2 regions of the Erythrobacter aureus genome follow, and region 2 is predicted to be linked to the other one. Evidence: predicted binding sites of a transcription regulator. Region 2 holds the regulator's gene; the other holds the start of a gene.
What was found. The regulator LexA, encoded in region 2, represses DNA repair genes until DNA is damaged. The targets are predictions, from matches to a motif close to GTTCCNCNCTTGTTCT.
Positions count from the first base shown of each region.

Region 1: the regulator LexA is predicted to act here: its motif matches at 1,593-1,608, upstream of DVR09_RS01280 (ribonucleoside-diphosphate reductase subunit alpha).

Region 1 covers NZ_CP031357.1:261,246-265,666, forward strand. Annotated here, with positions in the region: gene DVR09_RS01280 (ribonucleoside-diphosphate reductase subunit alpha) at 1-1,541, opposite strand, end outside; gene DVR09_RS01285 (alpha/beta fold hydrolase) at 2,052-2,933, opposite strand; gene DVR09_RS01290 (PilZ domain-containing protein) at 3,140-3,475, shown strand; gene DVR09_RS01295 (PilZ domain-containing protein) at 3,597-3,959, shown strand; gene nadB (L-aspartate oxidase) at 4,003-4,421, opposite strand, start outside.
Region 2 covers NZ_CP031357.1:2,072,424-2,076,844, forward strand. Annotated here, with positions in the region: gene trpD (anthranilate phosphoribosyltransferase) at 1-883, shown strand, start outside; gene trpC (indole-3-glycerol phosphate synthase TrpC) at 885-1,670, shown strand; gene lexA (transcriptional repressor LexA) at 1,818-2,507, shown strand; gene DVR09_RS10165 (ComEC/Rec2 family competence protein) at 2,523-4,421, opposite strand, start outside.

The DNA.
Region 1 (4,421 bases), 1.2 Mb from region 2:
TTGGCCGGGATCGGTTCGATGCAGGCACTGGTGCCGCCGCAGATGATGCTGATCGACGCGGTCGGCGCGATCGCCATCTTGCAACTGAAGCGCTCCATCGCGCCGGTTTCGGCGGCATCGGGGCATGGGCCGCGTTCCTGAGCGAGCACCAGCGAAGCCTCTTCGGCCTTGGCGCTGACATGTTTGAACATCTTGAGGTTCCACACCTTGGCCATCGGGCTTTCGAAGCCGATGCCCTTGGACTGGAGGAAGGAGTGGAAGCCCATCACGCCCATGCCGACGCTGCGTTCGCGCATGGCCGAATATTTCGCCCGGGCCATTTCGTCGGGTGCGCGATCGATATAGTCCTGCAGCACATTGTCGAGGAAGCGCATGACATCCTCGATGAAGGTCTTGTCCTCGTTCCATTCGTCCCATTTCTCGAGATTGAGCGAGGACAGGCAGCAGACCGCCGTGCGATCGTTGCCGAGATGGTCGATCCCGGTCGGCAGCGTGATTTCGGCGCACAGGTTCGAGGTCGAAACCTTAAGGCCCAGCTCGCGGTGATGCTTGGGCATCATCCGGTTCACCGTGTCCGAGAACACGATATAGGGCTCGCCGGTCGCAAGGCGGGTTTCGACCAGCTTCTGAAACAGCGAACGCGCGTCGACCGTCTTGCGGACCGAACCGTCCTTGGGGCTTAGAAGATCGAATTCCTCGCCGTTGCGAACCGCCTCCATGAAGGCGTCGGTCACCAGCACGCCGTGATGCAAGTTCAGCGCCTTGCGGTTGAAGTCGCCGCTCGGCTTGCGGATTTCGAGGAACTCCTCGATCTCGGGGTGCGAGACGTCGATGTAGCAGGCAGCCGAACCGCGGCGCAGCGAACCCTGGCTAATTGCCAGCGTAAGGCTGTCCATCACGCGGACGAAAGGAATGATGCCGCTGGTCTTGCCGTTGAGGCCCACGGGTTCGCCGATGCCGCGGACATTGCCCCAATAGGTGCCAATGCCGCCACCCTTCGAAGCCAGCCAGACATTCTCGTTCCAGGTATTGACGATCCCGTCGAGGCTGTCGGCCACGCTGTTGAGATAGCACGAAATCGGCAGGCCGCGCGTGGTGCCGCCATTCGACAGAACCGGCGTCGCCGGCATGAACCACAGCCTGGAAATATAATCGTAGAGGCGCTGCGCATGGTCCGCATCGTCGGCAAAATAATCCGCGACACGCGCGAACAGGTCCTGATATTTCTCACCCGGCAGCAGGTAGCGATCGGTTAGCGTTTCCTTGCCGAATTCGGTCAGCAGGGCGTCTCGGCTCTCGTCGATCTGCACGTCGAAACGCCGGTCGAGCACTTTCTTGCTGTCTTCCTTGGCGGCAGCTGCAGCCGCACTCGCCACAGCACCGGCCAGCGCCTCGCCCGCCGCTTCCTGGACGAGTTCTTCGCTGCCTTTGTCAATCTTGTCCATCGCAACCGCTTTCTTGCCGGTAGTGGGCTCCTCGACGGTGTCCTGCCTATCCAGATCCAGTGCCATCGCCGTATCGTCCCCGCTCTTGAAATCCATCGTCTGCCCCGCTGTCCGTATCATTCGCGTGCCTGATTCCAGGCCCCGCATGTTCCGCTTGTGTTCGAGTCGCCGGGGCATCGCCCTCGCCTACCAATTCCTTGCGGCTCCGGGGCAAAAACTTGTCCCTTTTTTCCCACAGGCCCGCTTGGTCGCGCCAATCTTCCAATATGGGAAGTCCGCCGCAAATCGCTAGGTCTTGTGGGTACCCCCAGCCGCTCTACCACTAGATACTGAATCAGCCGGGACTCCAGCGCAAGGGGGTTGGCGGCGATTTACCGCGGACACGCAGGGTCGGAGCATGGTGACTTATCTTGTTGCAACGCCGCGACGCGTGGACGAAGCTGGACTCGCGGCGAGCGCAAGGGCGAAAATGAATCCGGGAAAAAAATTTTGCGGGCAAAAATGATCGTGCCGGGTTGAGATTCGTTCGAATCCGGACGCGCAATTTTGGAATCCGGAAGCGGGTGTAGGCTGCCGCGCTCGGTCGCGGCTCGAAGACGAACCCACCTAGCCCGCATTCGCCTTTGCATGGTCGGCGATTGCATCGGCAAGCTCGTCGACCAGTTCGAGCGGGAGATCATGCCCCCATCCCGGGATCGTCTTCAGCTTCGCTCCGCGAATCGAGGCAGCGGTATCGCGGCCGCCTTCGCAAGGGACCTGTGGATCGTCCTCGCCATGCAGAACCAAAGTCGGCACGGAAATGGTTTCGAGCATGTCGCGCCGGTCGCCATCGGCGACGATGGCCGACAAATGCCGAGTCGGCCCTTCGGGATAGAAACTGCGCCGCACGCTCGCCCTGGTCCGTTCGCGCAGGCGTTCATCTGCGGTTGGATAGCCGGGCGAACCGATGGTGCGAGCGAGCATGATGCCATGTTCGACCAGCGCCTCTTCCTCGGTGGTTTTGGGCCGTGTGACCAGGGCCTTCAGCGCTTCGGGTTTCGCGGGCGGCAGCTTGGGATTGCCGGTGGACGAGAAAATCGAGGTGAGCGAGAGGCATTTGTCCGCGTGGCGCGAGGCGAAATGCTGCGCGATCATTCCCCCCATGCTCGCCCCGACGATATGGGCCTTGGCGATTCCCAGTGCGTCGAGCAGGCCCGCCCCGTCATCGGCCATATCGGCTAGCGTATAAGGCACTTTGGGCGTGAGGCCGATCTTGGACAGCAGAGTCATCTTGACGAGGCCGGGCGCCTTCACACCGTCGAACTTGTGACTGAGTCCGATATCGCGATTGTCGTAGCGAATGACACGAAAGCCGTGGTTGGCAAGCGCCTCCACCAGCTCGTCGGGCCATAATGTCAGTTGCGCGCCGAAGCCCATGATCAGCAATATCGGCGGATTGGCCTCGTCGCCATGGGCCTCGTAATGAATCTCGATTTCGTTCGCTGTCACCTTGGGCAAACCGCGTCTCCCTCTACCCGTTTCCCGCAAACTCACCGGAATTGCCGAGGATTGTCCATCGCGAAATCGGGAGAAGGGTAAAACTATGGTAACCGCCGGGTAAAAGCGCGCGCGAATATGTCGTTCGGATACAAGCGCGCCTGGCGTTCGCGGTCCATCTTGATTGCGGTCGCAAACCGACAGCAACAGGACACGCCATGGTCGATCGTAGACGCGAAGGGCGCACGCTCACACAGGAATTCGTGCGCATCACCATCGCCGGTATCGGCCTGCGCTGCGCCATGCGCAATCTATCGCCGTCCGGCTGCATGGTCGAATGCCCCGATCTCACACCCAGGATCGGCGCGCCGGTCGAGCTGGCGCTTCTGCCGGAATACATCGCTCAGGGCCAAGTCGCTTGGCAATTGGGCGAAAGCATCGGCATCTTTTTTCTCGAACCGATCGACGCCCATGTCGTCCGCCATTACGCATCCGATCAATGGTCGCCGCGCGGCGACTGGTCTTTCGGCGGATGGGCCTTGCCGAGAAGTTAGGTTCCATGCAGGAAATCCGTCTTTCCCGGCCGGATTTGACGCATTTTTACAATACGAAGGCTTGTGACCGGAGGACCCTGATAACCGGGCATAATGCTCGGGTCGCTGGGGTCATCAACAAATGGAACGGCGTAGGCACAAACGCTTCAATACGAATAAGGAAATTCTGGTCTCGGTGAACGATGCCGTGATGCGGGGCCGGATGCTGAACCTTTCGGATGACGGCTGCATGATCGCTTGCGACAGCAAGAGCGCATCGAGGGGCCGGAAAGTGACGGTCACGCTGATCGACAGGGTTTGTGTCGAAGGCGAGATCATATGGGCCAATAATCGCAGGATCGGCGTTACATTCTATCGCAAGCTCGATGCGGTGACCGTTCGCTATTTTCAAATCGACAATATCGCACTCGGCGACAGCCAGCCCCTTGCAGACCAATTCGGGCGCGATATGCCGCCGATGCGGCCCAACCGGGACTTGGATTGAGCCGGGCGACCGTGGCGGAGTCCACCGATGCCGCCGCCCACCCTCACGGGACGAGCACGGTGTCGCGCGCGACAGGGTCGGTCTGCGGATAATCCATGATGAAATGCAGCCCCCGGCTTTCGTGCCGCTTCAGCGCGCTCCTCACGATCAGGGCAGCGCATTCGAGCAGATTGCGTAGCTCGATCAGATCGGTGGTGACCCGGAAGCTGCCGTAATAGTCTTCCACTTCCTGCCGAAGCATCTCGATCCGATTGCCTGCGCGTTCGAGCCGCTTGGTCGTGCGCACGATGCCGACATAATTCCACATGAACCGCCGGATCTCGGTCCAGTTCTGCTTGATGACCACCTCTTCGTCGGAATCGGTGACCCTGCTTTCATCCCATGGCAGGATTGCGGGTGGATCGTCGAGCTGGTCCCAGCATTCGAGAATGTCCTTGGCCGCCGCTTCGCCGAAAACGAAGC
Region 2 (4,421 bases):
CGTGGACATGTCGGCGCGCAGTGAAACGTCCGAGGAAATCGCTGGGGCTGCCCGTGCGCTCCGGACCCGGCTGATTCCGGTCGAAGCTCCCGAAGGGACCGTCGATTGCTGCGGTACCGGGGGCGATGGGCATCACACGCTCAACGTCTCGACAGCGGTGAGCCTGGTCGTCGCGGCATGCGGTGTCCCGGTGGCAAAGCACGGCAATCGCGCGGCGAGCAGCAAATCGGGCGCGGCGGATACACTCGAAGTGCTTGGCCTCGACATGGAAGCTGCGGGGAAAAGCGCCGAGAAGACCTTGGCGGAACTCGGAATTTGTTTCCTCTTCGCCAAAAACCACCACCCTGCGATGGGGCGCATTCAACCCATTCGCCAGAAGCTCGGTGTGCGGACCATTTTCAATTTGATGGGTCCCTTGTCGAACCCCGCCGGGGTACGGCGGCAACTGATCGGCATCGCCCGCCCCGCCTATGTCCCTATCTATGCCGCCGCCAAGGCCAAGCTGGGGACCGAGCGGACCTTCATTGCCTCGGGCGACGAAGGCCTTGACGAACTGAGCCTGGCGGGCGGAAACGAACTGGCCGACGTGACGGGCAACGATTTCGAGATGCGCCGCGTCGTCGCCGTGCAGGCCAACCTGCCCCATTCACCCGTCGAAGCGATCCGCGGGGGCGAACCGGAGCATAACGCACGGGCGTTGGAGGCTCTTCTGTCGGGGACCCCCGGCCCCTATCGCGACGCCGTGTTGTTCAATGCCGCCGCGACGCTCATCGTCGCCGGGCGCACCGACGACTGGACCGAGGGCGCGGAAATCGCCGCCGAAGCGCTGGATTCGCGCAAGGCCAAGACGCTGCTCGAAAAATGGATCGCGATGGCCATCTGACATGAACAAGCTCGAAGAGATTTGCGCAACCAAGCGCGAGGAAGTCGCCGCGCGCAAGCGAGCCCGTTCGCGCGCCGATCTCGACGCGGCGGCGCTTGAACAATCGGCACCCCGTGGCTTCCGCTCGGCGCTGGCACGCGCGCAGCAGAGCGGTTTCGGCCTGATTGCCGAAATCAAGAAAGCATCACCCTCCAAAGGCCTAATCCGAAAGGATTTTCGGCCCGCCGAGCATGCGCGCGCCTATGCTGCGGGCGGAGCTGCCTGCCTGTCGGTGCTGACCGACGCCCCCTACTTTCAGGGTCACGAGGATTACCTCGTCGAAGCGCGCACAGCCTGCCCCCTTCCGGTCCTGCGCAAGGACTTCTTGGTCGATACGTGGCAAGTCGCCGAAGCACGCGCGATCGGTGCCGATGCGATTTTGATTATCGTCGCTGCGCTCGACGATAGTGCCATGCATGAAATCGAAGCAGCGGCATTCGATTACGGAATGGATGTGTTGGTCGAAGTCCACGATAGCGTCGAAATGGACCGCGCCGCCCGGCTGAAATCGCGCTTGATCGGTGTGAACAACCGCGACCTCAAGACCTTCGATACCGATCTTGCGACAACCGAAACGCTCGCCGCCCACGCCCCGGACGGCGCCCTGTTGGTCGGCGAGAGCGGGATCTCGATCCATTCCGATTGCGCCCGCCTCGCTCGTTCTGGCGTGCGCAGCTTCCTTGTCGGAGAAAGCCTGATGCGGCAGCCCGATGTCGAAGCGGCAACCCGCACCCTGCTTGGCGGCTGAAAGAGCGGGAGAGGAGCAAAGCGGGAACACCTGTTCCAGCGCAACTTGCTCCAAACCGGGGCTATTGCTTGACTTGTGGAAAGGGGTTGCTTACTTGTTCCGCATTCGTTCACGCGTTTGTGAACAGGCGACACGGGAGTTCGCACCATGCTGACCGCCAAGCAGCACGAATTGATCCGCTTCATCCAGCAAAAGCTGGAGGACACTGGTATTTCCCCCAGCTTCGAGGAAATGAAAGAGGCATTGGACCTCAAGAGCAAGTCGGGCGTCCACCGGCTTATCTCCGCGCTGGAAGAACGCGGTTTCATTCGTCGGCTGCCCAATCGGGCGCGGGCGCTCGAGGTTGTCAAACTGCCGGAAGACGCGGTTATGGGTTCTCCCAAGCCTGCTCCCGCGAACGATGCGGTCTCCACGGCGCTGACCGCGAAGGCGGGCGCTCCCGAGCCGGCCAACGATATTATCGACGTTCCGCTGCACGGCCGCATCGCCGCCGGCGCTCCGATCGAAGCGATCGAAGGCCAGTCGAGCATGCCGGTGCCTGCCGCGCTGCTCGGCCCTGGCGAACATTATGCGCTGGAAGTCTCGGGCGATTCGATGGTCGAGGCCGGTATTTTCGACGGCGATTTCGCGCTGATCAAACGCACCGACAATGCGCGTGACGGAGAGATCGTAGTCGCGCTGGTCGATAATGAGGAGGCCACGCTCAAATATCTGCGCCGCGATGCAGGTCGTGTCCGGCTCGATCCGGCCAATAGCGCTTATGAGGCGCAGATGTACGAACCACATCGGGTCCAGGTACAGGGTAAGCTGGCGGGGCTCTTGCGGCGCTACCACTGATGAACGCATTGGCGACTAGCGGACGGAAGCCCGCCACCAGCCATGTTCACCCTGGTCCTGCGCGACCGTCGCGACCTCCCGGGAAGAAAGATAAATCGCCGTCCCTCCTTCCCTCTGGAGGAAGAGGCGGTCTATCTTCAGCCATCGTGGGCGGCAGCTCCGTGGCAAATAGCGTTCGGCGATAACGATATCCGCTCTCTGGCAAGCCGCGGCCAGTGCGCGCTCCGCGACGAGGTCCCGGTTGCGCGCGACGAGGATCGTCCAGTTGCGAGGTTCTTGCTTAGGGGGCCCTCGCTTTACGGTCAGCGTGCAGAATTCCGCACTGCATCGGGCGTGAGGCCACTGGACCAGCGGTATCGGCTCCAGGTCACTTCCGGAAAGCTCAAGCAGATTCTGTCGTGCGTAGTTCGTCTTGCCATCGCGCAGGACCAGCACGTGTTCGGCCTCGTTCGCCACGCCGATATCCCGCCCATCGCGCGTGACGAGAATATCGGGCGCGGGTGCCGAAATCATAAGGAAGGCGGCCACCGCAACCGGCGCCAGTCCCCACAGGCGAACCCTGCCCTGCCATAGTGCCAACCACAACGCGCCGGCGAGATATAGGGTCAAAGTGCTCAACCCGATACGCGGAGCCAGTTTCACCGCGCCGGGCTGCTCCGAGAAGAAATGGGCAATGGCGAGCAGGAGATCGAGCGAATGTCCGACCAGCCACCATGCGGGGGCGCCCGCCCCGACAATATCCAGCAAGAGAGCCAATGCCACGAGGGGCATGGAAACGAATGTCACCAGAGGGATCGCGATCAGGTTTGCTGCCGCGCCATAGACCCCCGCCCGGTGGAAGTGGAACAGGACTATCGGCATGAGCGCAAGCTCGATCACGAGGCCGGTCAGGAATAGCGCCGATGCGCGCCGAGCGAGGCGGCGCAACCAGCTTTCTTCACGCGGTGCAAGGAAGTGGCGGATTGCCGGAACGTTGTGGAGGGAAACGATGGCGATAACCGCGGCGAAGCTCATCTGAAAGCTCGGTCCCACCAGCGATTCGGGCCATAGTGCGAGAACGGCGCCTGCCGCCACCGCCACCATCCGCATCGAAAGCGGTTCTCGCCCGAGCGCCAGCGCAACCAGGACGAGCAATGCCCCAATACAGCTCCGAACCGTCGGAACTTCGGCACCGGTCAGCAGCGTGTAACCAATGCCGGCAAGGGCAGCCGTACCGGCTGCCAGCAGCGGCAGCCGCACGCGCAAGGTCAGCCAGGGCCAAAGGGCGAGCAGTTTGAGAGCCAGCAGATAGGTTGCCGCAATGATCGCGCTGACATGCAACCCGCTGATCGAAAGCAGATGCGTCAGCCCGGCATCGCGCATGGCCTCTTCGTCCGCCTGGGGAATGGCGCCCCGATCTCCGCTGGCCAGCGTCGCTGCAATCGCGCCGGCCGTGGTGTCCTCGAGCCTATCGCGGACATGCCCCGAAAGGCCTCTCTGGATCGATGCGAGGGATGCCGCCGAATCCCGAGATGGCTCGATCAGCTCGATTTCGCCGACTGCCGATCCGGTCGCCGAAAGTCCCTCGAACCAGGCTCGTCTCGCGAAGTTGTAAGCACCCGGGACGATCGGCGGAGACGGGGGCATTAAACGGGCCGACAGGCGCACCCTCGCCCCCTCGCGCAGCGCCGCCCGGTCCTGCGTCCACGGTATGTTGATCCGGTATGCCACCGCCCGGCCGGTCTGGGAATCGCGAGCGGCAAGGATGAGCCTCACGCGATCTTCCGCAGGCTGTTCCTCGCGCTCGAGAATCCGCCCGTCGATCCGTTCGAAGCGCGGGTGCGGGATGGGTTCCGCTCCCACCATCGCCGAGCGCGCCCAGACCAGTGCGATCCCGGCGGCCAAGGCAATGCAGATCGAGACGATTGCGACCAA